3 regions of the Cellulosimicrobium sp. I38E genome follow, and region 3 is predicted to be linked to each of the others. Evidence: predicted binding sites of a transcription regulator. Region 3 holds the regulator's gene; each other region holds the start of a gene.
The links. Region 3 encodes HrcA, which represses chaperone genes, less so after heat shock. Its sites were predicted from a motif close to TTNGCACTCGNNNNNNNCGAGTGCNAA; they were not measured.
Positions count from the first base shown of each region.

Region 1: groL (chaperonin GroEL) is a predicted target of HrcA. The motif match lies at 3,677-3,703, and genes of this name have one in related genera.
Region 2: A0J59_RS20620 (Hsp20/alpha crystallin family protein) is a predicted target of HrcA. The motif match lies at 4,030-4,056, and genes of this name have one in related genera.

Region 1 is NZ_LUAZ01000011.1:63,940-73,292, reverse strand. Features, by position in the region: gene A0J59_RS03195 (urease subunit alpha) at 1-911, opposite strand, end outside; gene ureB (urease subunit beta) at 915-1,364, opposite strand; gene A0J59_RS03185 (urease subunit gamma) at 1,418-1,720, opposite strand; gene groL (chaperonin GroEL) at 1,889-3,514, opposite strand; gene A0J59_RS03175 (hypothetical protein) at 4,225-4,419, opposite strand; gene A0J59_RS03170 (NAD(P)/FAD-dependent oxidoreductase) at 4,511-6,010, opposite strand; gene A0J59_RS03165 (cold-shock protein) at 6,030-6,233, opposite strand; gene A0J59_RS03160 (LytR C-terminal domain-containing protein) at 6,415-7,068, opposite strand; gene A0J59_RS03155 (DUF3263 domain-containing protein) at 7,149-7,469, opposite strand; gene A0J59_RS03150 (uracil-DNA glycosylase) at 7,712-8,371, shown strand; gene A0J59_RS03145 (SGNH/GDSL hydrolase family protein) at 8,888-9,353, shown strand, end outside.
Region 2 is NZ_LUAZ01000094.1:44,983-54,335, forward strand. Features, by position in the region: gene A0J59_RS20600 (energy-coupling factor ABC transporter ATP-binding protein) at 1-423, opposite strand, end outside; gene A0J59_RS20605 (thiolase family protein) at 420-1,616, opposite strand; gene A0J59_RS20610 (class I adenylate-forming enzyme family protein) at 1,613-3,091, opposite strand; gene A0J59_RS20615 (biotin transporter BioY) at 3,111-3,791, opposite strand; gene A0J59_RS20620 (Hsp20/alpha crystallin family protein) at 4,151-4,636, shown strand; gene A0J59_RS20625 (FHA domain-containing protein) at 4,644-5,567, opposite strand; gene A0J59_RS20630 (VWA domain-containing protein) at 5,564-6,847, opposite strand; gene A0J59_RS20635 (protein phosphatase 2C domain-containing protein) at 6,942-8,237, opposite strand; gene A0J59_RS20640 (serine/threonine-protein kinase) at 8,234-9,353, opposite strand, start outside.
Region 3 is NZ_LUAZ01000072.1:54,661-64,013, reverse strand. Features, by position in the region: gene hemW (radical SAM family heme chaperone HemW) at 1-768, shown strand, start outside; gene A0J59_RS22575 (acyltransferase family protein) at 912-2,891, shown strand; gene A0J59_RS18855 (hypothetical protein) at 3,101-4,141, shown strand; gene A0J59_RS18850 (hypothetical protein) at 4,261-5,379, shown strand; gene A0J59_RS18845 (DUF3097 domain-containing protein) at 5,464-6,327, opposite strand; gene A0J59_RS18840 (MFS transporter) at 6,492-7,955, shown strand; gene hrcA (heat-inducible transcriptional repressor HrcA) at 8,035-9,051, shown strand; gene dnaJ (molecular chaperone DnaJ) at 9,185-9,353, shown strand, end outside.

The sequences.
Region 1 (9,353 bases), on a different contig from region 3:
GTCGGGTTGGTCGAGCCGGGGATGACGTTCGGGTGGCTCGCGACGGTGAGAATGTCCGGCGCATGGCCGCCGCCCGCGCCCTCGGCGTGGAAGGCGTGGATCGAGCGGCCGTCGATCGCACGCAGCGTCGACTCGACGAACCCGGCCTCGTTGAGCGAGTCCGAGTGCAGCGCGACCTGCAGCCCCCAGTCGTCGGCGGCGCGCAGCGCGGCGTCGATCGCGGCCGGCGTCGACCCCCAGTCCTCGTGGACCTTGTAGCCGCCCGCGCCCGCCATGGCCTGCTCGCGCAGCCCTTCCGCGCTCACGGTGTTGCCCTTGGCGAGCAGCAGGACGTTCACGGGGAGGCGGTCGAGCGAGCGGTGGATCGCCTCGAGGTGCCAGGCCCCGGGCGTGACGGTCGTGGCCTTGGTGCCCTCGCTCGGCCCGGTGCCGCCGCCCGCGACGGTCGTGATGCCGGTGGCGAGCGCCTCGACCACCTGGGACGGCGAGATGAGGTGCACGTGCGAGTCGATGCCGCCCGCGGTGAGGATCTTGCCCTCGCCGCTCACGACGTCCGTGCTCGGCCCGATGTGCAGGTCCGCGTGCACCCCGTCCGCGACGTCGGGGTTGCCCGCGCGCCCGAGCGCGACGATCCGCCCGTCCCGGATCCCGACGTCCGCCTTGACGATCCCCCACCAGTCCAGCACGACGGCGTTGGTGATCACCGTGTCGAGCGCGCCCTCGGCGCGGGTCGTGGACCCCTGCGCCATCGACTCGCGGATCGACTTGCCGCCGCCGAAGACGACCTCCTCGCCCCCGAACGTGCGGTCCTCCTCGACCTCGATCCACAGGTCGGTGTCGCCGAGGCGCACCTGGTCGCCCGTCGTCGGGCCGTAGAGCGCGACGTAGCGCTCGCGCGAGATCGCGACCATGCGTCAGTCCTCCTCGGGGGTGGTCGTGCCCGACGGCGACAGGTCGCCCGGAGCCGTCGTCCCGCCCGGGCCCCCGGGCACCTCGGGCGACGTGGGCACGCGGTCCAGCGCGCCGCCGTCGGGCTTGCCGCGCTGGAGCCCGGGGACGCGGCGTCGGCCCCGGAGGGCGACGGCCTCGACCTCCGCCGACGCGCCGGGCTCGAAGCGACGCGACGTGCCGGACGGGACGTCGAGCCGGAACCCGTGCGCGGCGTCCCGGTCGAACGAGAGCGCGGCGTTGGCGTCGGGAAGGTGCAGGTGGGAGCCGATCTGGACCGGGCGGTCCCCGGTGTTCGTCACGACCAGCGTCACGCGCTCGTCGTCGGTGCGGTCGGCGTTGAGGACGACGGGCACGTCCTCGGTGCCGCGCTTGAGCCGGATCGCGCCGGGTCCGCTCGTGCTGATGCCTGCCATGTCTCGCCTCGCTCTCGCTGGGATGCCGTCCGTGCCGCAGGGTCCGGGCCGGGTCAGGCGATCGGCTGGTGGATGGTGACGAGCTTGCGTCCGTCGGGGAACGTCGCCTCGACCTGGACGTCGGGCAGCATCTCCGCGACGCCGTCCATCACCTCGTCGCGCCCGAGCACCTCGCGTCCGGAGACCATGAGCTCCTCGACGCCCGCCCCCTCGCGGGCGCGCTCGATCACCCACGTGGTGAGCAGGGCGACGGTCTCGGGGTAGTTGAGCAGCACGCCGCGCTTGCGCCGGTCGCGCGCGACCATGCCCGCGACGGCGAGCAGGAGCTTCTCGGTGTCCGCGGGTGTCAGGTGCATGGCGGAGATCCTGCCGGGCGTTCGTTTCCGGCGTGTATACACCGCGTTATACGTCCGTGTACCGGGAGGCTCCGGGCACGACGAAGGCCGCCGACCGGGAGAACCCGGCCGACGGCCTTCGATGTCCTGCGACCTCCCGGACCAGTCCGGGAGAGGGTCAGGCGTGGATCAGAAGTCCATGCCGCCCATGCCACCGTCGCCACCGGGGACGGCCGGAGCCTTCTCCGGCTTGTCGGCGACGACGGCCTCGGTCGTGAGGAAGAGCGCCGCGATGGAGGCGGCGTTCTGGAGCGCGGAGCGCGTGACCTTGACCGGGTCGTTCACGCCGGCGGCGAGGAGGTCCTCGTAGACACCGGTCGCGGCGTTGAGGCCCTGGCCGGACGGGAGGTTGCGCACCTTCTCCGCGACGACGCCACCCTCGAGGCCCGCGTTGACGGCGATCTGCTTGAGCGGGGCGTCGATCGCGGCGCGCACGATCTGCGCGCCGGTCGCCTCGTCACCCTCGAGCTCGAGCTTCTCGAACGCCACGGCACCGGCCTGGATGAGCGCGACGCCACCACCGGCGACGATGCCCTCCTCGACGGCCGCCTTCGCGTTGCGCACGGCGTCCTCGATGCGGTGCTTGCGCTCCTTGAGCTCGACCTCCGTCGCGGCACCCGCCTTGATGACGGCCACGCCGCCGGCGAGCTTCGCGAGGCGCTCCTGGAGCTTCTCGCGGTCGTAGTCGGAGTCCGACTTCTCGATCTCGCCACGGATCTGGTTGACGCGACCCTGGATCAGGTCGGCGTCGCCCGCACCCTCGACGATCGTGGTCTCGTCCTTGGTGACGACGACCTTGCGCGCCTGGCCGAGCAGGTCCAGCGTCGCGTTCTCGAGCTTGAGGCCCACCGTCTCGGTGATGACCTGGCCGCCGGTGAGGATCGCGATGTCCTGGAGCATGGCCTTGCGGCGGTCGCCGAAGCCCGGAGCCTTGACGGCGACGGACTTGAACGTGCCACGGATCTTGTTGAGCACCAGGGTCGCGAGCGCCTCGCCCTCGACGTCCTCGGCGATGATGAGGAGCGAGCGGCCGGCCTTCATGACCTGGTCGAGGACCGGGAGCAGGTCCTTCACGTTCGAGATCTTGGACTCGACGATGAGGACGTACGGGTCCTCGAGCACGGCCTCCTGGCGCTCGGGGTCCGTCTCGAAGTAGCGCGCGAGGAAGCCCTTGTCGAAGCGCATGCCCTCGGTGAGCTCGAGCTCGAGGCCGAACGTGTTCGACTCCTCGACCGTGATGACGCCCTCCTTGCCCACCTTGTCGAGGGCCTCGGCGATGAGCTCGCCGATCGCGGGGTCGCCGGCGGAGATGGCGGCCGTGGCGGCGATCTCCTCCTTGGTCTCGATCTCCTTGGCGGCGTTGAGCAGCTGCTCGGTCACCGCGTCGACGGCCTTCTCGATGCCGCGCTTGACGGCGATCGGGTTGGCGCCGGCCGCGACGACGCGCAGGCCCTCGCGCACGAGCGCCTGGGCGAGCACGGTCGCGGTGGTGGTGCCGTCACCCGCGACGTCGTCGGTCTTCTTGGCGACCTCCTTGACGAGCTCCGCACCGATCTTCTCGTACGGGTCCTCGAGCTCGATCTCCTTGGCGATGGAGACGCCGTCGTTCGTGATGGTCGGCGCGCCCCACTTCTTGTCGAGCACGACGTTGCGGCCCTTGGGGCCGAGGGTGACCTTGACGGTGTCGGCGAGGGCGTTGAGCCCGCGCTCCATGCTCCGACGAGCCTCCTCGTCGAAGGCGATGATCTTGGCCATGGGGAATGATCCTCCGCTGGTGGCGTATGGCGGTCGGCCGGCGCCCGCGACGGACGGCCCGCGACGGGCGGCGTTCATGTCACGCCGCCGGGGCGGGCCTCACCTGTCGACCTGGTGTGGTGCGCCGCACCCGCGGTGAGCGGCTGCCTGCGCTGGTCACTTCTGTCACTCTCATGACGAGAGTGCTAACGCCATTATTGGCACTCGCAGGGGGCGAGTGCAAGACAGCCCGCCACGGCCCTCCCCCGTATCGCGACGGGCGAAACCCGCCGTACCTCGCGATCGCCCTAGGATGCGCGGTGTGATCCGCGCAACACCGTCGTGGCGCCTCGCCGCAGCCCTGGCCGGCTGCGTGCTGGTCCCTGCCCTCGGCACCGCCGGTCCCCTGCTCGCCGGGCTCGAGGCCGCGGCCGACGTCTACGCCGCGACGGGCGACACGGCGCGCGCCACCGACGCGACGCTCGGCGCCGCACGGCTGCGCATGGCCGTCGAGCGGTCGTTCGGGTCGCAGGGCTACCCGCGCCACGTCACCGGCGGCGCGCGCGACGCGTCGACCGCGTTCGTCCTGCCCCCGTTCCAGCCCGAGCCGCTCGCGGGAGCGGACGTCGCGTGGCGCGCGTCCGTCACCGAGATGCTGCGCCCCGCCGGTGGGCTCGCTCCCGGGGCGGGCTGGCGTGAGGACGGCATCTCTGGACGCCGCAGACGACGCTCTACGCGCTCACCGCCGCGTCGCCGTCCGAGCCCGAGGACGTCGCGGACGCCGAGGAGTGGCTGCGGTGGGTCGACGACCACCGCACCGCGTCGGGCGCGATCCCGGAGAAGGTCCTCGCGGACGGGTCGCCCGCCGCCGTCGCACCGCTGTCGTGGAGCTCGCTCGTCGTGCTCGCGCTCGTCGAGCTCGACACGACCACCGCCGCCCCGGCGAGGTAGAGGCGTGGTCAGGCGAGGTAGAGGCGTGGTCGCCTGGGGTCGAGGCGTGGTCCCGGACCGCGAGCGCTACCTGGCACCCACTCCCGACGTCGGCGCCAGATCGGGCTCCGCGCGGACGTCGAACTCCCGGCGCAGCACGCGCCGCGCGGCGTACCAGCCGCCGAGCCCGTGCACGCCCGGCCCCGGCGGCGTGGAGGCCGAGCACAGGTACACGCCCTCGAGCCCGACGGCGTACGGGTCGAGCCGGGGCGTCGGGCGCGCGACCATCTGCCACATGCTCACCGCGCCGCCCGCGATGTCGCCGCCCACGTAGCTCTCGTCGTGCGTCGCCATCTCCGCGGCAGGCACGCAGCGGGACGCGACGACGAGGTCCCGGACCCCCGGGGCGAACCGTTCGAGCTGACCGAGGACGTCCTCGGTCACGTCGCGCGTCGAGCCGGCGGGCACGTGCGCATACGTCCACAGCGGGCGCAGCCCGCCCGTCCCACGGCCGGGGTCGACGACGGTCGGGTCGCTGACCAGGACCACCGGGCGCGGGGCGTGGCGCCCGGCCGCGACGTCGGCCTCGGCGCGCGCCATCTCGGCGCGCGTGCCGCCGAGGTGCACCGTGCCGGCATGCCCCACCTCCGCGTCCGCCCACGGGACCGGCCCGGAGAGCACGAGGTCGACCTTCGCGGCCGCGTCGCCGTGCCGGAACCTCCGGAGGGCCCACTCGGTGCGCGGCGTCAGGCGGTCGGCGAACACGTCCGCGACGACGCGCGGCGCCGTGTCGAACACGTAGGCCCGAGCCCGCGGCAGGTCGGCCCGCGTCCCGACGCGGTGGCCCGTGACGACCTCCCCGCCGTGAGCACGCAGGTCGTCCAGGAGTGCTGCGGCGATCGCGCCCGAACCGCCCCGTGGCAGCGGCCACCCACCCGGCGCGTGACCGAGCGAGGCCAGCAGGAGCGCCGTCCCGGCGGCGGCCAGCGACGGCAGGCGGGCGATCGCGTGCGCCGCGACGCCCGTGAGCAGCGCCCCGGCCTCGTCCGTGCGGAACCGCCGCGTCCACGCCGCGCTCCCCTGCTCGAGGACCGCCGCGCCGAACCGTGCCGCCGCCCCTGCGCCGCTCGGCGTCAGCACGCGCCCCGGCACCGACCGCTTGTCACCCAGGGCGACCGCGACGACGTCGCGCCAGCCCTCGGCGAGCGGGCCGAGCAGCGCGCGCCAGGCTGCGCCGTCGACACCGAGACGCTCCACCGTGCGGTCGAGGTCGTGGTACGCGATGCCCGCGCGGCCGCCGTCGAGCGGCTGCGCGTACGACACCTCGGGCGCGAACAGCTCCACGCCCCGCGCAGCGAGGTCGAACGCCTCGAAGAACGGGGACGCCCACGCCATCGGGTGCACGGCCGAGCACACGTCGTGCACGACCCCGTCCGCGAGGCCGAGGTCGAGCGTGCGCGAGCCGCCACCGATCGTCGGCTGCGCCTCGAGGACGCGCACGGCGAGACCGGCGCGTGCGAGGGTCACGGCGGCGGCCAGCCCGTTGGGGCCCGAACCGACGACGACGGCGTCGAGGTTCTCCGTCACGCGACCCTCGCGAGCGGCGTCAGAGCGGCCGCACCTGCTCGGCCTGCGGGCCCTTGGTGCCCTGGCCGAGCTCGAACTCGACCTCCTGGCCCTCGTCGAGCGTGCGGTAGCCGTCGGTCTGGATCGCGCTGAAGTGCACGAAGAGGTCCTGTCCGCCGGCGGCGGGCGTGATGAACCCGTAGCCCTTCTCGGAGTTGAACCACTTCACGGTGCCCTGAGCCATTGACGTTCTCCTCGTGCATCGTCGCCCGCGAGGCGACCCCCGCCCCGTGGTAGCCCGAGCCTAGCCCGCCCGTGGCCCGCGCGGAAGGTCGGACGCGCGGCGCGACGCGGGCAAGGAACTCCGGTGAACGAGCAGGTCACACGGGTGCGACCTCGCCCCCGAGAGATCCGGGGCGCAGCCGTCAGCCGACGGGGGTGAGCTCCGACTTGATGATGACGGCGACGTCGCCGGTGTTGAGGGCGTCGACCTGGACCACGTTCTCCGCCGGGATCCCGAGCGTCGCCGCGACGGCGGCGGCCGTGTCGCTGCGGTCCGGCACGTACCAGACGGTCGTGACGTCGGGGCTCTCGCTCTCCGCGGGGAAGTCTCCCGCTTCGGTGTTGCTGAAGCCCTGGGCGTCGAGGGCGTCCTTGCCCTTGCGCGCCTCTCCGCCGATCCCGCTGTCGTTCAGCACGCGGACGTACGCGCTCGGGTCGGCAGCGGCCATGAGCGTCGCGAGGTCCGGCGCGGCGGGCGTCTCCTCGACGGGCGGCTCCTCCGTGGCCGGGGGCTCCTCCTCCGCCGGAGGCTCCTCGGTCTCCTCGGCGGGCGGCGCCTCGGTCTCCTCGGCCGCGGGCTCGGTGGACTGCGCCTGCGGCGGGTTCTCGGTCGCGCCGTTGTCCGACAGCAGCGCGACGCCCCCGTACGCCAGGCCGGCGAAGACGACGGCGACCAGCAGGAACGGCCACGTCTTGCTCCACCCGCTGCGCGGCGTGCGGTGCACCCCCACGGGCGCGCCCTGCTGCGCGGGCGCGTCGAACTCGTCGGGCGCGTAGGGGTAGCGGCTCTTCGTCACGGCGACAGGGTAGCCCGGTCGGGCCCGTTGGCTAAACGCCCGGTTCGCGCGAACTTCACGGGCGAGGGGTGCACCTCAGGTCACAGACCCTCGAGCCGGCGGGCCGTCCGGGCCCGCTGCCTGGTGGAACGCATCCGGCGCAGCCGCTTGACGAGCATCGGGTCGTGCGCGAGCGCCGCCGGTGAGTCGATGAGCGCGTTGAGCACCTGGTAGTAGCGCGTCGCGGTCATGTCGAAGAGCTCGCGCACCGCCTGCTCCTTGGCGCCCGAGTACTTCCACCACTGCCGCTCGAACGCCAGGATCTCCTGGTCCCGCTCGCTCAGGCCCGACGCCGGGCCCTCCTGGGCGGTCGGGTCGCCGACGCCGTCGGGTCCGTCGAGCACGTACGCCGCCTCGCTCATCGTTCCCTCCCTGCACTCTCTCGTCACGGGACCTGCGCACCCCGGTGCGCCCGGCCGCCTCTCAGCGTACGCACGAACCACACGGGTGTCATTCATCCTCGCCGGAGTCGCCGGAGGCGTCCCCGGGGGCCGATAGGCTCGTGGCCGTGGAGAGCGCACCCGCCCAGCCCGTCGACGTCGACCCGGGCAACACCCCGGCAGTCACCGATCCGGCGACGGCCCCCCGCCCCCCGCTCGCGAGCATCATGGCGCCCGACTGGGCCCAGGCCCTCGCGCCCGTCGAGCCGCAGCTCCACGCGCTCGGGGACTTCCTCCGCACCGAGGTCGCAGCCGGACGCGAGTACCTGCCCGCGCCGTCGGCGATCCTGAACGCGTTCTCGCGGCCGCTCGCGGACGTGCGCGTGCTCGTCGTCGGCCAGGACCCCTACCCCACGCCGGGGCACCCGATGGGGCTGTCGTTCTCCGTGCAGCCGCACGTGCGCCCGGTGCCGCGCTCGCTCCAGAACATCTTCGCGGAGCTCGCGGAGGACGTCGGTGCCCCCACGCCCGCGAACGGCGACCTCACCGCGTGGAGCGACCAGGGCGTCATGCTCCTCAACAGGGTGCTCACCGTCCGCCCCGGCGAGCCCGGCTCGCACCGCGGCCAGGGGTGGGAGGCCGTCACGGAGGCCGCGATCCGGGCGCTCGTCGCGCGCGACGCCCCGCTGGTCGCGATCCTGTGGGGCCGCGACGCCGCGACGCTGCGCCCGATGCTCGGCGACACTCCCGTCGTCGCGAGCGCCCACCCGAGCCCGCTCTCCGCGCGCCGCGGGTTCTTCGGCTCCCGCCCGTTCTCCCGCGTCAACGAGCTCCTCGTCGCCCAGGGCGCCGCCCCCGTCGACTGGACCCTCCCGACCGCGTAGCCCGCCCCCCGCCGAGGTAGACCCGTGGTCCGGCGAGGTAGACCCGTGGTCCGGCGAGGTAGAGCCCTGGTCGGTCGAGGTAGAGGCGTGGTTCTCGTGCCCGACGGCGCGGGGTCGCCCTGAGAGGTCGGGTTGGTGGTGGTGCCACCACTCACCCCGCCCGGATTCGTCTCACCGTGGTCTGGGCTCGCCCCCGGCGAACCCCGCGCGGCGGGGCTCGTCCTACGCCTCCAGACGTCCGAGCGCCCGCTGGACCCGCTGCGACCCGCCCGGTCGGCCCTCCGGGTCATCTGGGCAGCGGCCGAACCCTCACGCGTGGTGACCTGATCGCGATCGGTGTCCGGCCGCCGTCAGGCATGACCTCGGCTCTACCTCGACCAACCAGGCCTCTACCTCGCGGAACCACGGCGCTACCTCGCGGAACCACGGCTCTGCCTCGGCGGACTACGGCTCAACCTCGACCGACCAGGGTTCTGCCTCGGTGGGGCACGGGACCGACGGGAGCAGAATGGGCGGGTGACGACGCAGAACCCGACGACCACTCCCCTGGCCGGTGACGCCTCTGACGCACACCGACCCGACGACGCCCCGCCCCGCTGGTCGAGCTACGTCGCGATCGGCGACTCGTTCAGCGAGGGCCTGTGGGACCCCTACCCCGGCGAGGCGGACCACCAGCGCGGCTGGGCCGACCTCCTCGCCCAGCACCTCGCGGCCCGACGCGTCGCGGCGGGCGAGGAGCCGCTGCGCTACGCGAACCTCGCGATCCGCGGGCGCAAGCTGCGCTCGATCCTCACCGAGCAGGTCCCGGCGGCGCTGGAGCTGAAGCCAGACCTCGTGAGCGTCATCGGTGGCGGCAACGACATCCTGCGGCCGAACGCCGACGTCGACCGGCTCGCGCGCAACCTCGAGCACGCGGTCTCGCGCCTGCGCTCGGCAGGGATCGACGTGCTCATGGCCACCGGCTTCGACGCATCGCAGTCGC
Region 2 (9,353 bases), on a different contig from region 3:
GGCGACGTCCTCCGCGACGGTCGGCATGACGATCTGGGCGTCCGGGTCGGTGAAGACGAACCCCACGCGCTTGCGGACCGCCGCGCCGTCGCGCCGGGTGTCGAGCCCGTCGACCAGGACGCGGCCCGACGTCGGTACCACCAGCCCGTTGAGCAGGCGCGCGAGCGTGCTCTTGCCGGAGCCGTTGGCCCCGACGATCCCCACGCGCCGCTCGCGCAGCTCGAGGTCGATCCCGCGGAGCACGTCCCGCTCGCCGAGGCGGACGTGCACGTCCTCGATCCGGACCGTGCAGCCGGGCCCGGGTGCCTCCGGGCCGGGAGTGTCCGACGTGCCGGGGATCGCGCCGGGCGTCTCCACCGGAGCGGTCGGGGCGCCCCCGACGGCGTCTCGTCGCCGCTGCCGGGCCCGGGCTCTCGCGATCATCGGACGACCTCCAGCACGGCCGCGACGCCCAGCCCGCCCCCGACCGCGGCCGTCGCGAGTCCGAGCGTCCCGGCCGGCGCGCCCGCGCGCACGAGCCGGGAGAACAGCCGCACGACCGACACGGCGCCGCTCGCGCCCCACGGGTGCCCGAGCGCGAGCGCGCCGCCGTCCGCGCACACGCGGGCGTCGTCGGCGGGGTCGGCGAGCGGGTCGAGGCCGAGCGCGTCGGTCACCGCGAGGACCTGCGCGGCGAACGCCTCGACGACCTCGACCGCCGCGACGTCGTCGAGCCGCGCGCCCGCACGCTCCAGCGCGGCGCGCACCGCGGGGACCGGACCCCACCCCGGCAGGGCGGGGTCGCAGCCGACCGTCGCCGACGCGAGCACGCGCAGGCCGGGGGCACCGAGGCCGCGCCGGACGCGCTCGGGCACGACCGCGACGGTCGCCGCGCCGTCGCTCACCGGGCTCGCGGTGGCGGCGGTGACGGTGCCGCCGGGCGTGAACGCGGGCGACAGCCGGGCGAGCACCGCGGCGTCGAGGCGCCGGGCCCGCTCGTCGCGCGCGAGCGACCTCCCCGGCGTGCCGACCCGGACGGTCTCGGCCACGAACCGCCCGCCCGCGTGCGCCGCCAGGGTGCGCGCGTGGCTGCGCAGCGCGTACGCCTCCTGGCGCTCGCGGGTCACACCGCGGCGGCGCGCGAGCTCGTCGGCGGCCGCGCCCATGCCGGGGTCGGCCCAGGGCGTCGGCGCGAACGCGGCGCGCGCGTACGGCACGTCGCCCCACGCCGTGCGGTGCGAGCGCGCCGGGGCGCGCGACGCGCTCTCGGTCCCGCCCGCGAGGACCAGGCCGGCGTCGCCCGCGCGGACCTGCTGCGCGGCGAGGAGCACCGCCGCGAGGCCGGAGGCGCACTGGCGGTCGACGGTGAGGCCCGGGACGGCGACGCCCAGGCCCGCGGCGAGCGCCGCGACGCGGGCGACGTTCCCGCCCGGCCCGGTGCAGCATCCCAGGACGACGTCCACGACGTCGTCCGCGACCCCCACCGCGCGCGCGTCGTGGAGCGTCGCGCCGAGAGCCGCGGCCGCGAGGTCGACCTCGGACAGCGACCGGTGCCCGTGCCCGGCCGTCCCGACCCACGTGCGGCGCGCCGCGACCACAACGGGCGTGTCGTCCGCCGCACCTCGGCCCGGTCTCATCGCAGCGGCTCCAGGCCCGACCGTGCCGGGTCGGTCCCGCGCAAAGCCTCGCTCACGGCCCCGCGCGCGGGCTTGCCCGACGGCGTCCGGGGGAGGGCGCGCGTGCCGTACCAGCGCCGCGGCCGCTGCGCCGGGGCGAGGGCCGCGCGCGCGACGCGCTCCAGGTGGGCGCGCAGCCCCGGCCGGTCGTCGCACTCCACGACGGCGCTCACGACCGCGCCGAGGCGACGGTGCGCGGTCCCGAGCACGACGACGTCCCGGACGGCCGGCACGGCGCGCAGCACGACCTCGACGTCCTCGGGCACGACGGTCGACCCGCCGGTGAGGATCGCCCCGTCCCCGCGGCCGCGCAGCACGAGCCCGGCACGGGCTTCCCCGCCGGGCGCCGACGCGGGCGCGGCGCCCGGCGCGGGCTCGGGCAGGGGGTCGGCGAGGTCGCCGACGGTGCTCCACGCGCCGTCGCGGCGCAGCGGGCCCGTGGCACGCGCGAGGTACCCGCGCGAGACCCAGGGCGAGCGGACCCAGACCTCACCGACGCTCGCCGCGGGCAGCGGCCGCACGGCCAGGTCGACCCCCGGGAACGCGCGCAGCCCCGACCCGTCGGGGTCGTAGGCGACGAACGACAGCTCGACCGCGCCGTAGTACGCGAGCACGTCGATGCCGAGAGCCGCCGCGCGCGACCGCGCCCCCGGGGCGAGGGACGCGCCGCCGACGACCGCCTGCCGCAGCCGCGACGGCGCTCCCGCCGCGACGGCGTCGAGCACGTCGTCGAGGACCTGCGGCACGAGGTGCACGACGTCGCTGCTCGCGAGCGCGGAGGTCGTGGCCGCCGGGGTGCGCGTGAGGTACGCGCACGCCCCGACCGCGAGCGTGTGCACGGCGGCGAAGCAGTAGAGGGACGACGCGAGGGGCCCCGGGACGAGCACGGTGTCGGTGGGGCGGAGGCGGAGGAGCCGCGTGACGTCGTCGAACGACCCCGCCCACGACGCGCGGGTGCGCACGACCGCGCGCGGCCGGCCGGTGCTGCCCGACGAGAAGCCCGCCCACGCGAGGTCGTCCGGGGCGGGCGCGTGGCCCGTGCCAGGGCTCGCACCCCCCTGCGGGGCGAGCCCCGGCACGAGGTCGGGGACGGCGCCGGTCCCGCGCGGCAGCGGCACCTCGACGAACGTCCGGGGGGCCAGCGTGCGCAGGACCTCCGCGCGGTGCGCGCGCGGCCACGCCGCGTCGCACACGAGCGGCGTCGCGCCGGCGTGGTCGGCGGAGAGGACCGCCGTCAGCAGGTCCAGCGGGTCGGGCAGGGACAGGGCGACCAGGTCGCCGGGACGCGTGCCCGTCGCGGTGAGGTGCGTCGCGCCCGCGCGCACGTCCGCGGCGAGCGCGGCGTAGGTGCGCGACCGCTCGGGGGTGCGCAGGGCGAGTCGGTCGCGCACCGCCGGGTCGGCGGCGTGCGTCAGGACCTGGTGGGCGACGGGCACGCGGACACTCTCGCAGGTGTCAGGAGAAGGCGCGGTCGGCGGCCGCGGGACGCCCTGCCGAGCCGCCCGACCGCCGCGCGGCGGGGTAGGAGCGCACGACGCCGACGGTGATCGCCGCGGCGGCCAGCGCCTTGAGGACGTCGCCGGGCACGAACGCGAGGGAGAGCTGCGCGGTGGTCGCGAGCGGCACCCCCGTGACGAGCGACTGGACCGGCACGCCGAGCGCGTAGACCACCGCGACCCCGCCGACGAGGCACGCGACGAGCACCCCGACGAACGTCACCCGGCGCAGCCGGTCGACGAGCCAGCCCACGACCGCCGCCCCGACGAGGAACCCGACCAGGTAGCCGGCGGACGGGCCGACGAACGCCCCGAGGCCGCCGCGCCCGCCCGCGAGGACCGGGAGCCCCGCCGCCGCGAGCGCGAGGAACGTCGCGACGGCGAGCGCGCCGCGCCACGCACCGAGGATCGCGCCCGCGAGCATGACACCGAGCGTCTGGAGGGTGATCGGGACCGCGTTCCCGAACAACGCGATCGAGCCCGGCATCCCGAGCGCCGCGATCAGCGCCGCGAACGTCGCGACGCGCGCCGCGTCCCCTGCGTCGAGGGCGAGCGGTCCGCGGGTCCCGGCCGCCGGGGCGGGGGTCGTCGTGGCGGTCCGGGGCGTCCCCGCGGTCGTCCCGGTCGATGCGTCGGTCATGGCGCTCCCTGCGTCGTCGTGGCGGGTCGGTGCTCGACCCGTCGTGGCCACGTCCACTCTCCCGACTCGCGGCGGTGCGCGACGACGGCGGCGCGGACGACCGCGGTGGCGTCGCGTGCACGAATCGCACAAGCGGTTGGAGGGTTCCCCCAACCGGATCGCGCGGACGGGCGGCGGAACCCGAGGAAGCCGACAAACGTGCTTCCGGATGCCCTCGGCCGGGATGCGCGACGACCTCTTGGCACTCCCCGGGGGAGAGTGCTAGAACAGTCGTGTAGCCGCCCGTGAGGTGCCTACCTCGCGGGAGCACCGACCGGTCCCGGACGGTCCGGGACCGACCGACGAGGGAGGTGAGAGGTGTGGCTGCGATGACCGACCCGTTCACGACCACCTTCGACGCGATGGACCGGCTGGTCGGCCAGCTCGCGTCCGGGGCACGCACGACCGCCGCGTCGGCGTCGGGTGGTATGCCGCTCGACCTGTTCCGGGCGGGGGAACACTACGTCCTGACGATGGACCTTCCGGGCGTCGACCCGGGGACGATCGACGTGTCCGTCGAGGACCGGACGCTGACGATCCGCGCCGAGCGCAGCCAGCGGACCGACCCCGACGTCCAGTGGCTCGCGCGCGAACGGCCTTCGGGGACCTACGCGCGCCAGCTCACGGTGGGGCGCGGGCTCGCGCTCGACAAGATCTCGGCGTCCTACGAGGACGGGGTGCTGTCGCTGACCATCCCCGTCGCGGAGGAGGCCCGGCCCCGCCGGATCGAGGTCGCGCACCGTGCGGGCAGCGGTGCGGCGACGCAGATCACGGCCGAGGCCGAGCCTCGGGCGAGCGAGGGCTGAGCCCCGCTCAGACCTCGCCCGGGAGTGCCTTGCGGACGACGAGCCGCGTCCAGGCGCCGAGGTAGATCCGGTCCCCGTCGGACAGCTCGCGTCGCTGCCCGGCGGGGACCGGGTCCGTCGGCAGCGGTTCGCCCGCGGGGCTCACGTAGGTCCCGTTCGACGACTGCAGGTCCTCGACCCACCACCGCTGGCCGTCCGTGCTGAGCTGGCAGTGCCGGCGCGAGACGCCGGTGTCCGCGCCGCAGTCGACCTGCGGGTGGATGCCCCGCGACACCGACGGGCGCCCGACGAGCACGCTGCGCTCGCGCAGCACGACGAGGCCGGGCAGGCCCGCCGAGGGCATCGGGTCCTCGGGCTGCTGCGCCGTGTACCAGTCGGGGTCGATCCAGATCTCCACGACCCACTGGTCCGGTCCCGGCACCGGAGGTGTCGGCAGGTGGGTGCCCGACGGCGCGGGCTCGCCCGGAGCGGCCGGCTCGCCCGCGGCGCCCGCCTCGGGTGCGGTGGGCGCGGCCGCGCTGGGCAGCGGCGGCGGGGTGGACGACGACGCCGGGGTCGCGGCGGAGGCCGGCAACGGGGGCGGCGTGAGCGCCGAGGGCGTGCCCGGGACGGGGGCCGCGGGCGGCGTCGGGCGCGACGGCGGGTCGAGCGAGAGCGCGGACGGCGGGTCGACCGGGTCGGGCAGGGCGCCCGTCGTGAAGTCGTAGCCGCAGTTCTCGCAGAACAGCGCGCCGCCGGCCGCCGGCGACCCGCAGTTCGGGCACTGGACGGGCTGGGTCGTCGCGGGGGCGGGGGTGCCGCCCGGCGCGGGCGTCGCGCCGCTCGGCGCAGACGCGGCGGGGGGCGACGCGGCGCCGATCGGCTCGCCGCACACGTCGCAGTAGTCGGTCGACTCGGACGGGTGCCCGTTGGGGCAGACGACGGCGCTCACCGGCGGACCCGGGTCGTCTTCGTCGAGGCGGTGTCGAGCGCCATCTCGTCCAGGGTCGAGGTGTTGCGCTTGAGGCGCACCGTCCCCTGCTCCTCGTTGTCGATGTCGACGACCTTGCGCAGGCGCGACGTCGCCTCGTCGTTGCCCGTCTGCTGCGCGAGCTGCACGGCGCGCCCGAGCTTCACGGTCGCCGTCGCCTCGTCGCCCGACGCCTTGGCCGCGAGACCCTCCTGGATGGCCGCGGCGAGCTCGGTCTGGCCCGTGTAGTGCGCGACCTCGGGGTTGATGCGCGTGGTGAGCGACTCGTCGTCGGACCACTTGGCCTTGACCAGGCCGGAGGAGACGACCTCGCCGTTGACCGCCAGCTGGACGCGCGCCGCGAGCTGCTCGGAGCCGACGGGCTTCGAGGCCACGCGCACCGCGACGTGGTAGTCGCGCGACTCGTCGCCCCACGACCCGGTCGGGTACGCGCCCGTGAGCGGGTTGACCTCGGCCCGGCGGTGCGTGAGGTCCTCGACGGTCGGGGCGACCTGGCGCACGAAGAGCACCAGGGAGCCCTGCGGGGCCCAGACGCGGAGGTCGGCCGAGGCCACGCCCCGGGCCATGGATGCCTGCATGAGCTTCTCGAAGTCGGCGGCGATCTCGTTCGGGTCCGCGATGAGGCCGACCGAGCCGAGCAGCGCGGTCGAGATCTCGCGCAGCTCGTCGACCTGCCAGCGCGAGCCGACGCCGCGCGCGTCGCACTGGAAGTGCCCGGTGACGTCGCGGACCGCGGCGGAGAGGTTCGCGCGCGGCTCCGACTCGTTCTTGCCGTCCGTGAGGAGGATCGCGTGCCGCTGGGTCGCCTGCGGCACCGTCGCGAAGAGCTGGTCGGCGAGGCGCAGCCACGTGCTCATCGCGGTGCCGCCCCCGGGCGTGAGCATCGAGATCGCGCGCTTCGCCTCGGCGCGCGCGCCGGGCTCCATCTGGACCATCGCCATGCGGGCGTTGGGGTAGGGGAAGACGCGGTTGGCGACGTGGCTGCCGCCGACGATCGCGAACCACGTGCCGTCGAGGATCTGGTCCACGGCCACCTGGGCCGCGTGCTTCGCGGCCTCCATGTTCCGGCCCGACATCGACCCGGAGGTGTCGACCATGATGATCTCGGCGACCCCGCCCGCGCCGCCGACGCTCCCCGCGCTCCCGGCCCCCGTGCACGTCACGGTGACGATCGCGTGGACGTCCGTCGCGCCCTCGGACAGGAACTCGTTCTGGTAGACCTCGGCGGCGAACTCGGCCATGGGGGCTCCTTCGGTGGTGCGGGTGTTCGTGCAGGCTATCGGGTCGTGGGCGGGTCGCGCGTGGGTGGGGTCGTACCGCGGTGCGAGGCCCGCGTCAGGCGGTGGGGATCGTCGTCTCGAGGTCCGGGTCGAGCTCCGGGGAGTCCGGGTCCGAGGACCGGTCGAACCGCGCGAGCGTCGCCGTGATGTTGTCGCGGCCGCCCTGGGCGTTGGCCCAGTCCACGAGGGCGCTCGCCACCGTCTGCGGGTCGTGGCCGACCCGCTCCTGGGTGGCGTGGAGCAGCGCCGCGAGGTCGACGGCGGGGGAGCAGTAGTTCCACAGGCCGTCGGAGCACACCAGCACCCAGCCGTCGCGGTCGGGGAAGGTCGCGGCCGTCCGGGCGACCGGATCCGGGGCGTCGGGGCCGAGCCAGCGCGTGATCGCGTGGGCCTGGGGGGAGCTCTCCGCCTGGGCGCGGGGGATGCCCTGCGCCATCATCTCCTGCGCCCACGAGTCGTCGACGCTGAGCTGGTGCGCCTCGCCCGTGTCCGGGATCCAGTAGGCGCGCGAGTCGCCCACCCAGCCCGTGACGACGAGCGGGCCGTCCACGACGGCGGCGACGAACGTGCACGACGGCGGGTTCTCGCGGTCGGCCATCGCGCCCACGGTCGTCAGGATCGCGTCCTGCGCGGCGCGCGAGGCGTCCCCGACGAGCGCCGACCAGGCGGCGACCCGCGCCGTCGGCTCGCCGACGACGGGGGAGCTCCCCTCCGGGGCGCCCGCCGCGAGCACGTCGCGCGCCGCCCGCGCGGCCGCGAGGCTCGCGACGTCGGAGTCGGGGGCGGAGGAGACGCCGTCGCACACGACGAGCGCGGCGAACGCCCGGTCCGCCACGGCGGACGGGCTGGCGGCGAGGGCCATCGCGTCCTCGTTGCGGGAGTGCCGCACGCCGCGGTCGCACACGCCGGCGACCCACGTCGCGGGCCGCTCGGCCCAGTGGTCGCGTTCGGAGGCGGCGGGCTCGCCGCACTCGGTGCAGTACCCGTCCTCGGCGACGCGGCCCCCGCACCGCACGCAGGGTCGGGCGCCGGGGTCCGTCGCGCTGCCCGGCGCGGTCCCGTCGCTCACCGGGGAGCCGGCCGTGGGCGCGGCCGAGCCGTCCGGCGGCGCGAGCCGTTCCGCCCCGAGACCGGCCGACGCGTCGTCCGCCGGGTCCCCGGCGTGGGGGAGCGGGGCGAGCGGCGTGCCGCACGCCTCGCAGAACCGCGCACCCTCGGGCGACGGCTCGCCGCACGCGGGGCACGCGAGCAGCGCGGGCGGTGCCGGGACGGCCTGGTCGGGTACCGCCTGGTCGGGCGCGGCCTGGTCTGGCACGGCCTGGTCGGGCACGGGCGCCGGGGCGTCGCTCATCGGACCGTCCACCGTCGCACCTCGTTCGCGCGGTCGACGAGCGTGATGCGCTCGTCGCGCGAGTCCGTGAGCGACGCGAGCTCGCGGTACGCGCCCTCGAGGGCGTCGCGCAGCGCGGGCTCGTCGGCGGGGACGCCCGCGATCCGCGTCGTGGGCTCGGGCCCGGACCGCGTGACGGTCTCGAGCGCGGAGCGCAGTACGCCGACGGACAGCTCGGCGCGCTCGCGCGGCGCGATCGACACCGCGGAGACGCTCGCCATCGCGTCCGCGAGCGCGGGCAGGCCGCGCCCCGACTCGGCGAGCAGGTGCGCACGGAGCGTGCGGGACTCGACGTACGACCCGCGCGTTGGGCCGACGAGGTCGAGCGCGTGCAGCGCGCCGTCGAGGTCGCCGCGCGCCTCGCGGATGCGCATGAGCCCGAACGCGGCCGGCGCGGTGTAGTTCGCGTCGGTGCGCGCGCAGATCACGTAGAGCGACTCGGCGATGTCGGGCTCGCCGCTCAGCTCGCAGGCCGCGGCGAGCGCGAGCTTCGGTGCGAGCTCGCCGGGCACCTGGCCGTAGACCGCGTTGAACGACGCGCGGGCGGCGACCGGGTCGCCCTGCGCGAGCTCGCCGAGGCCCCCGAGCCAGGCGGCGCGCCACTCCCACGGGTCGTCCGCGAGGATCGTGCCGATCGTGCCGCGCAGCACGTCGAACCGGCCTGCCTCGATCGCCGCGCGGGCGCGCGCGAGGTGCACCTCGACCGTGTCCTCGGGCGCGTCGGCGAGCGCGGCGAGCCGCGCGTCCGGGTCGACGACGTTGACGCCGGCGAGCCAGCTCGCCATCGGGTCGTGGTCGTCGCGACGCAGCGTGGGGAGCTCGTCCCACGCGAGCGGCCGGGCCGCCACGTCGGCGACCGGCGCCTCGAACAGCACGGACGCCGCCGAGTGCAGCGCCGGGTTGCCCGGGCCCGCGTCGGCGGCCACGACCTCGCGCAGCACCCCGAGGAGCTGGGTGCGCATCTCGTCGGCGGTCGCGAAGCGGTCCGCCGGGTCGAGCGCGCACGCCTTGGCGAGCAGCCGGTAGAACGAGTCGTACTGCTGGAACACGGGCGTGTCCGCGACGGGGGGCAGCGAC
Region 3 (9,353 bases):
GTCGTGCGCTGGGCGCGCGACGCGGGCCTCCAGATCTCGCTCGACCTCATCTACGGCACGCCGGGGGAGAGCCTCGACGACTGGCGGGCGAGCCTCGACGCCGCCCTCGCGACCGGCGTCGACCACGTGTCGGCCTACGCCCTCGTCGTCGAGGCGGGCACCAAGATGGCCGCCCAGGTGCGCCGCGGCGAGGTCGCGCTGCCGAGCGAGGACGACCAGGCGACGAAGTACGAGCTCGCCGACGAGCTGCTCACCGCCGCCGGGCTCACCTGGTACGAGGTGAGCAACTGGGCTCGCGCCGACGACGACCGCTGCCGCCACAACCTCGCGTACTGGCGGGGCGACGACTGGTGGGGGATCGGTCCCGGCGCGCACTCGTACGTCGCGGTCCCCGGGGCACTGCGTGCCGACCCGTCCGTGACCGACGACACGGGCGCGTCGGTCCGGGACGCGAGGGTCGGCGTGCGATGGTGGAACGTGAAGCACCCGCGCCGCTACGCGGCGCTGCTCGATGCGGGCACGAGCCCCGCCGCAGGACGCGAGCTCCTCACGCGGGACGAGGGCCGGCTCGAGCAGGCCATGCTCGGCGTGCGGCTGCACGAGGGTCTCGACCTCGCGGTCCTGTCCCCGGCCGGACGACGCGCCGTCGCCGGGCTCGTCGCGAACGGGCTCCTCGACGGCCGCGCGGCGGTCGCAGGACGTGCGGTGCTCACCCTGCGAGGACGGTTGCTGGCAGACACGGTGGTACGGGAGATCACGGACGAGTGACGACGACCCACGAGGCATCTCGACCCGGGACGACCCCTGCGGGGGTCGGCCGCCCGACGCTCGAGACGCCTCGTGTCGTCGGGCACGTGCGAGCACCGTCATCGGGCCGCCGGCCGGGCCGACCGACCGTGCGCTACCGCCGGATGCCCGGGCTCGACGGGCTGCGGGCGCTCGCCGTGGTGGTCGTCGTCGCGTTCCACCTCGCCCCCGCCACCTTCCCGGGCGGGTACGTCGGGGTCGACGTCTTCTTCGTGCTCTCGGGCTTCCTCATCACGACGCTGCTCGTGCGCGAGCATCGCGACCGGCACCACGTGGGGCTGCGCGCCTTCTGGGCGCGCCGGGCGCGCCGCCTGCTCCCCGCGCTCGGGCTGGTCGTGGCGGTGTGCACGGCCGTCGCGGCGGTCGTCGGCGGCGACGTCCTCGTCGGCATCGGCCCCCAGCTCCTCGGCGCCGCGACGTTCACGAGCAACTGGGTCGACGTCGCGAGCGGCGCCACGTACTCGGGAGCCCTGCTCCCGCACCTCTTCGGCAACCTGTGGTCGCTCGCGGTCGAGGAGCAGTTCTACCTCCTGTGGCCGCTCGCCGTCGTGCTCCTGAGCGTCGTGCGGCCCCTGCGCCGTCGGGCGCCGTGGATCGTGGCCGGTCTGGGGCTGGCGTCCGCGGCCCTCATGGCGCTGCTCTACGCGCCCGGCGCCGACCCGACGCGCGTCTACGTCGGCACCGACACCCACCTCTTCGCGCTCATGGCCGGGGCGGCGCTCGCGTTCTGGCACGTGCGCCCCGTCCAGCGGCCCGACGGCGACGCCCGGTCCGGCGCCGACGCGCACGTCCTCCTGCCGGGCGGTCCGCGCGTGCGCACGCCACGCGGCCGGCTCGCCGTCCTCGCCGCCGGGGTGGCGGGCGCGGTCGTGCTCGGGGTCGCGGTCGCGACGATGCGCTGGGACGACGCCCTCGCCTACCGCGGCGGGCTGCTCGTGTGCGCCGTCGCCGCGACCGCGGTGCTCAACGCCGTCGTGTGCCTGCCCGGCCTCGGCACGCAGCTCGACCGCGGCCCGCTCGGCTGGGTCGGACGGCGGTCGTACGGGCTCTACCTGTGGCACTGGCCCGTGCTCGTGCTCGCCGCGTCCTCGCTCGGGACCGTGGTCGGGCCCGTGCCGCCGGGCACGGTGCACCCGGTGGTCGTCGTCGTGACGCTCGCCGTGACCGTCGTCGCGGCGGCGCTCTCCTACCGGTACGTCGAGCGCCCCGTCCTACGGCGCGGGCTGCGCGGCGCGGCGCGCGACCTCGCGCGTCGGCTCCAGCCGACGTCCGACGAGGCCGGGCCGCGCGTCCTCTCCCGCCGGGGCTGGGCGCTCGCGGCGTCGTGCGCGCTCGTCGTCGGCCTCTCCGCCGCCGGCGTCGTCACAGCGCCTGCCACGACGAGCGTGGAGCAGCAGATCGCGGCGGGGGAGCAGGCAGCGCAGGCGACGCAGGCCGCGTCGGACGCCCCGGCGGAGGCCGCTCCGGAGGCGGCCGCCCCGGAGGGGGAAGCACCGGCAGACGGAGCCGGGCCCGACCCGGCCGCCTCGCCCGCACCGGACCCCGAGCCCGGGGCCGACGAGGTGCCGGCGGCGCCGGTCGCCGCGCCGACGGGCGACCAGGTCACCGTCGTCGGCGACTCGGTGACGCTCGCGAGCGCGCCCGCGCTCCTGTCCGCGCTCCCGGGCGCCTACGTCGACGGCGCGGTCTCGCGCCAGGTCAAGGACGGGCCGGCGGCGCTCGCCGCCGCGCGCGGCGCGGGCGCGCTGCGGCCCTACGTCGTCGTCTCGCTCGGGACGAACAGCACCGCGAGCGCCGCGGCGATGGACGAGCTGCTCGCGGCGATCGGGCCCGACCACCGCGTCGTGCTCGTCACCGGGTACGCCGACCGGCCGTGGGTCCCGGGCACCAACGCCGAGATCGTCGCCGCCGCGGGCCGGCACCCCGGCGTGGTCGTCGCGGACTGGTCGGCCGCGGCGGCCGCGGACCCCTCCGTGCTCGGCCCGGACGGCGTGCACCCCACGGACGCCGGCGCGACGGCGTACACCGCGGTCGTCGTCGACGGCCTGACCCGCGCGGCGGCGCTGGGTTCCACGACCCGTTGATCCCTCCGCGGCCGTCGTGCCGCGCCCGCCCGGGGCGAGGCACCGGGTGACTTCTGCCGTGCGGGCCGGTCCGCCCGGCGTTTCCTCTCGCGCCGTCGTCGGAATCCCGACAAGGTGGAGCACGACCGCGAAATGTGCGATCGACACACGACGTCCACATCCGGCGCGGGGCGGCTCCGCCGTGGCCCGTCGACCGACCGAGGAGACCCATGAGCGAGAGCACCGCCGGCGGCCCGCCGCGCGACGAGAACGAGCCGCGGCTCCCCTCGGACGCCGCCCCGGCGTCCGAGAACCCGTACGCGGCGGCCGAGCCGTCGGTCCCGCCCCGGGAGCCCGCAGCGTCCGAGCCCGCCGCGCCGCAGCCGCGGCCCGCGCCCACGCGACCCGCGTCGCCGCCCCCGGCCGGGCCGCCGCCCGCACAGCCGTACGGTGCCCCGCCCGCAGGTGCGTACCCCCCGCCTGCGGGGCCGCCGCCCGGTCAGCCGTACGGCCAGCAGCCGCCGGGGCAGCCGCCGTACGGCGGGCAGCCCGGCTACCCGCCGCCGGCCGCGCCGTACGGGCAGCCGGGCTACCCGGGGCAGACGGTCCAGGTCCAGGACGCCTTCTCCTACGGCTGGGACAGGTTCACGCAGAACGTCGGCGTCATCCTCGGCGGCGTCCTCACGTACGTCGCCGTGCTCGCCGGCCTGTCGGTCGCGTTCTGGGCGATCCTCGTCGGGACGGCGCAGACGACCGTCGACCCGGTCACCGGCGAGGTCAGCACGGCGGGCGGGTTCGCGTTCGGGTTCGGCACGTTCCTGTTCGTCGCGATCTTCGTCGTGCTGGGCTTCCTCGTGCAGGCCGCGGTGGTCAACGTGTCGCTCCTGGTCACCCGGGGCAAGAAGCTCGAGTACGCGGACTTCTTCCGGTACCCGAACCTCGGCACCGTGATCCTCGCCGCCCTCCTCATCGGGCTCGCGACGGGCGTGCTGGCCATCACGATCGTGGGACCGATCGTGTTCGTCTTCTTCGCCCAGTTCACGCTGTTCTACGTGATCGACAAGAACCTCGGCGTCTTCGACGCGTTCAAGGCGAGCTTCACCGTCGTGAGCAGGAACCTCGGCACCGTCGTGCTGCTGTTCCTCGGCGTGTACCTCGCCCAGCTCGTCGGGACGCTCCTGTGCTACGTCGGTCTGCTCGTCGCGCTGCCCGTCGCCCAGATCGCGACGGCGTACGTGTACCGACGCCTGAACGCTGAGCAGCCCGTCTGAGGAGGGTGGGCGTCGCGGTGCTCGCCGCGCGCCCAGGCCTCTGAGCAGCCAGGATAGGACCGAGCACGTCGAGGACGCGTGCTGCCCGCAGCACGTGACGACGAGGAACGAGGTGCACCATGACGGACCCCACGAACCCGGGCGGTCAGCCGCCCCGCGACGACGAGCCGACGCCGACGGACGGTTCCGGCACCCCGCAGCAGCCCGCAGAGCCGCCCGCGGGTCCGGCCCCGGACCAGCCCGCGGGCCCACCACCCACGACCCCCGACGCTCCGCCGGCCTCGCCGTACGGACCGGGCGGGGCGACGCCGCAGGACCCGGCCGCGCCGCCGTCGGGTCCGCCGGCCTGGGGTGCGCCGCAAGACCCGGCCGCACCGCCGTCGGGCCCGCCCGCGTACGGCGCACCCGGAGCGTACGGCGCACCCGCGGGCGCGCCGGGCGACCCCACGGCCCCCGGACCGACCGCCCCGCCGCCGGGCGCCTACCCGCCGCCGTCCGGCGCCTACCCGCCTCCGCCGGGTTCCTACCCCCAGGCGGCGGGCGGCTACGGCGCCCAGCCCGGGTACACGGGACCCGCGTTCGCGGTGGGTGAGGCGATCTCCTACGGCTGGCGCAAGGTCACCTCGAACCTCGGGCCGTGGATCCTCGTCGCGCTCATCTTCATCGCCGTCAACGTGGCCTGGAGCTGGATCTCGGGCGGGTTCGACCAGTTCCAGGACCAGTACGACTTCACGGACACGAACTTCGCCGCCGTCAGCGGCATCACCTTCACGAGCATCCTGCTCGGGATCGTCGGCACCGTCATCGGCTACCTCATCACCGCGTTCTTCACGCGCGGCGCGCTCGACGAGGTGGACGGGCGCCGCCCGGACGTCGCGGCGTTCTTCCGCATCGGAAACGTCGTCAACGTGCTGCTCGCGGCGCTGATCGTCGGCATCCTGACGGGCATCGGCTTCGTGCTGTGCATCCTGCCGGGCTTCGCGGTGCTGCTCTTCTCGGCGTTCGTCTACTACGTCGCGCTCGACCAGGGCGTCGACGCGATCACGGCGATCCGGACGAGCTTCTCGCTCGTGGCCAAGAACTTCGGCCAGGTGTTCCTGCTGCTGCTCGCGCTCTTCGGCATCAACATCCTCGGCGCGATCCCCTGCGGCCTCGGCCTGTTCGTCACGATCCCGCTGAGCTACGTGGCCGTGGGCTTCGCCTACCGCCGCCTCACGGGGGGAGTGCCGGCCGCCTGACGGCCGGTCGTCGTCGCCCGTCCACCGCGCCCCGGTGCCGCTCGACGGTGCCGGGGCGCGGCGCGTCCGGACCCCGGGGCGAGGTCAGGGCGCCGTGACGAAGTCGATGAGCTCCTCGACGCGCCCGAGCAGGGACGGCTCGAGGTCGGCGTACGTGCGGACGGTGCCGAGGATGCGCTGCCACGCGCGGCCGACGTCCTCGGCGGTGTCCGCGGGCCAGCCGAGCTCGCGCAGGATGCCGCGCTTCCACTCCGTGCCCCGCTCGATCACGGGCCAGCGGTCGAGGCCGACGCGCGCAGGCTTCACGGCCTGCCACACGTCGACGTACGGGTGCCCGAGCACGAGCACGGTGCCCGCGGGGGAGCGGCGCAGGGCCTCGTCGGCGATCCGCCGCTCCTTGCTCCCGGGGACGAGGTGGTCCACGAGCACGCCCACGCGCCGCTGCGGCGTCGGTCCGAAGTCCGCGAGCGCCGCCGCGAGGTCGTCGACGCCGTGCAGGGGCTCGACGACGACGCCCTCGACGCGCAGGTCGTCGCCCCACACCTTCTCGACGAGCTCGGCGTCGTGCTTGCCCTCGACCCAGATGCGGCTGCCGCGGGCCACGCGCGCCCGCTGCCCGACGACGGCCCGCGAGCCGGACGCGGTGCGTGCCGGAGCCGCGGGGGCGCGGGACGTGACGGGCGCGGTGAGCTCGACCGGCTCGCCGTCGACCCAGAACCCGGGCCCGAGCGGGAACGTCCGCGTGCGGCCGGCGCGGTCCTCGAGCACGACGACGTGCATGCCGCCCGACTTCTCGACGCGGACGACGGCGCCGACCCACCCCGTCTGCACCTCCTCGACCACGAGCCCGCGCTCGGCGGGCTGCGGTCGGGACACCGGTCGCGCGCGGTGGTGGGCGGGGGCGGGCGTGCCGCCGAGGACGTCGGAGCCATAACGGTCGAAGGACACGCCGTCACCCTAGGTCAGCGCCGGACGCACCCCGCCGAGATCGGCCCGTGCGTCGCGACATCGACCTGCCGAGGGCCGATCTCGGACGCTCGGGCCGATCTCGGCGCGCTCCGGACCCGGCTCCCGACGCGCGCGGCCCCGGGGGCGGGTGGTACGACGGAGCGGTGAGCCCGCAGCGCGCCGAACCGGACCCGAACCGCTGGCGCGTGCTGCCCGTCTGCCTCGCGGTGGGCTTCGTCACGACGCTCGACGTCTCGATCGTCAACGTCGCCCTGCCGTCGATCGAGTCGTCTCTCGACGCGGGCCCCACGGAGCTCCAGCTCGTCGTCGCGGGCTACACGCTCGCGTTCGGGCTCGCCCTGGTTCCCGCCGGCCGCCTCGGTGACGCGGGCGCCCGGCGCTCGCTGTTCATCGCCGGGCTGGTGGGCTTCGCGCTCATGAGCCTCGCGTGCGGGCTCGCGCCGACCGACACGTGGCTGGGCGTCGCGCGACTGCTCCAGGGCGTGAGCGCGGGCATCCTCAACCCGCAGGTCGTCGGGCTCATCCAGCAGCAGTTCTCCGGGTTCGAGCGCGGCCGGGCGTTCGGCATGTTCGGCGCGACGATCGGCGTCTCGACGGCGCTCGGCCCGCTGCTCGGCGGGCTCATCATCGCGGCGGCCGGCTCCGCGGACGGCTGGCGCTGGGTGTTCCTCGTGAACCTCCCGGTCGTGGCCGTCCTGCTGCCGTTCGCGTGGCGGCTCGTGCCCGGGCCACCGCCCGCCGACGCGCGGACCAGAGGGGGCCCGCGTCGCCTCGACCTCGTCGGGCTGGCGCTCCTGGGCGCCGCGACGCTCGGCGTCATGATGCCGTTCGTCACGACCACGGGACAGGGCGACGACGCGTCGCGCTGGTGGTGGCTGGCCGCCGCGGCGGCGGCGGGACTCGCGGCCGTCGTCTGGGAACGCCGGTACCAGCGCCGCACGGGGGAGGCGGTGCTCGACCCGCAGGTGGTCGGGCTCGGGTCGTTCCGCAACGGGGCGCTGCTCGGACTCGCCTACTTCGCGGGCTTCACGGGGATCTTCCTCGTCGTCACGCTCTACCTCCAGGACGAGCTCGGGTACACGCCGCTCCAGGCGGGGCTCGTCGGGACGCCCTTCGCGGTGGCATCGGGGGTCTCCGCCTGGTTCTCGGGACGGTGGGTCGCGCGGTGGGGCCGCCAGCTCGTCGTGGGCGGCGTGCTGCTCGTCCTCGTCGGGGTGGTCGCGGCCGACGCCGTGGTGCGACTGCTCGGGGACGACCCCGGCGCCGTCGGGCCGGCGCTCGCGGGCGCGCTGCTGGTCGCCGGGGCGGGCAGCGGCACGGTCATCGCGCCGAACCAGACCCTCACCCTGTCCGAGGTCCCCGTGAGCCGTGCGGGAGTGGCGGGGAGCATGCTCCAGCTCGGCCAGCGCATCGGGTCCGCGGTCGGGATCTCGGTCGTGCTGTCCGTGTACTACGGCGGGCTGGCGAGCGGCGACACGGCGGCGCACGCGACGGGGCGCGCGCTGCTCGTGACGATCGTGCTCGTCGCGCTCGCGCTCGTCGTCGGGCTCGTGGACCTGCGTTCGCGACGAGCGGAGGACCGCGGGACGGGCCGCGCGGACGCGTAGGATTGGCACTCGGAGGTCGAGAGTGCCGACGCCCGCGCGCCCGCCCGGGGCGGCGACGGCGCGGCACACGGAGGTGGACGTGAGCGAGGAGCGCCGGCTCGAGGTGCTGCGGGCGATCGTCGAGGACTACGTCCTCACGCGCGAGCCCGTGGGGTCGCGCGTGCTCACCGAGCGGCACAGCCTCGGCGTCTCGCCCGCGACGATCCGCAACGACATGGCCGCCCTCGAGGACGCCGGGTTCATCGCGCAGCCGCACACGTCCGCGGGCCGCATCCCGACGGACAAGGGCTACCGCCTCTTCGTCGACCGGCTGTCGGGCGTGAAGCCGCTGTCGGCGCCGGAGAAGCGCGCGATCGAGACCTTCCTCTCCGAGGGGGTCGACCTCGACGACGTCATCGCCCGCGCCGGGCGCCTGCTCGCGCAGCTCACGGGCCAGGTCGCGGTCGTGCAGTACCCGTCCCTGAGCCGGTCCGGGCTGCGCCACCTCGAGCTCGTGCCCGTCGGGGAGTCGCGCCTGCTCGTCGTCATCATCACGGACACGGGCCGCGTCGAGCAGCGCACGCTCGAGGTCGCGAGCGTGCCCGACGAGGGCACGCTCGTGGAGGTCCGCGCGCGGCTCAACGCCGCCGCGGCCGGCAAGCGCCTCACCGACCTCGCGCCGGGGCTCGCCGCCGTGACGGAGAGCTTCCACCCCGACGACGCCCCGCTCGTGCGCGCCGTGGGCGACCTCGTCGCCCAGACGCTCGCGGAGGAGAGCGAGGAGCGCCTCGTGCTCGCCGGCACGGCGAACCTCGCCCGCGCGGGCATGCGGTTCGAGCACGCGCTGCGCCCGGTCCTCGAGGCGCTCGAGGAGCAGGTGGTCCTCCTCGGCCTGCTCACCGAGATGGCCGCGGAGTCCGGCGTGAGCGTCCGGATCGGGCACGAGACCCAGCTCGAGGGCCTCGTCGAGACCTCCGTCGTGACGACCGGTTACGGTAACGACGGTGACACGGTCGCCCTCGTCGGCTCGATCGGGCCGACGCGCATGGACTATCCCGGGACCATCGCGGCGGTGCGCGCCGTCGCGCGCTACCTGTCACGGGTGCTCGGCACGTGAGCCCCGCCGCGGCCTCCCCGCACGCGGCGGGCACCCTCGACGACCGGCCCCGTGCCGGTCTCACGACTCCCACCAGCCCCTTCACGACCGGCCCCGTGCCGGCCTCACGACCCGCACCAGCAGAGAGTGACGTGTGAGCGACTACTACGAGATCCTGGGCGTGGCGCGCGACGCCAGCCAGGACCAGATCAAGAAGGCGTACCGCAAGCTCGCGCGCGAGCTGCACCCGGACGTCGCGGGCGAGGAGGCGGGCGACCGCTTCAAGGACGTCGCGCGCGCGTACGAGGTGCTCTCCAACCCCG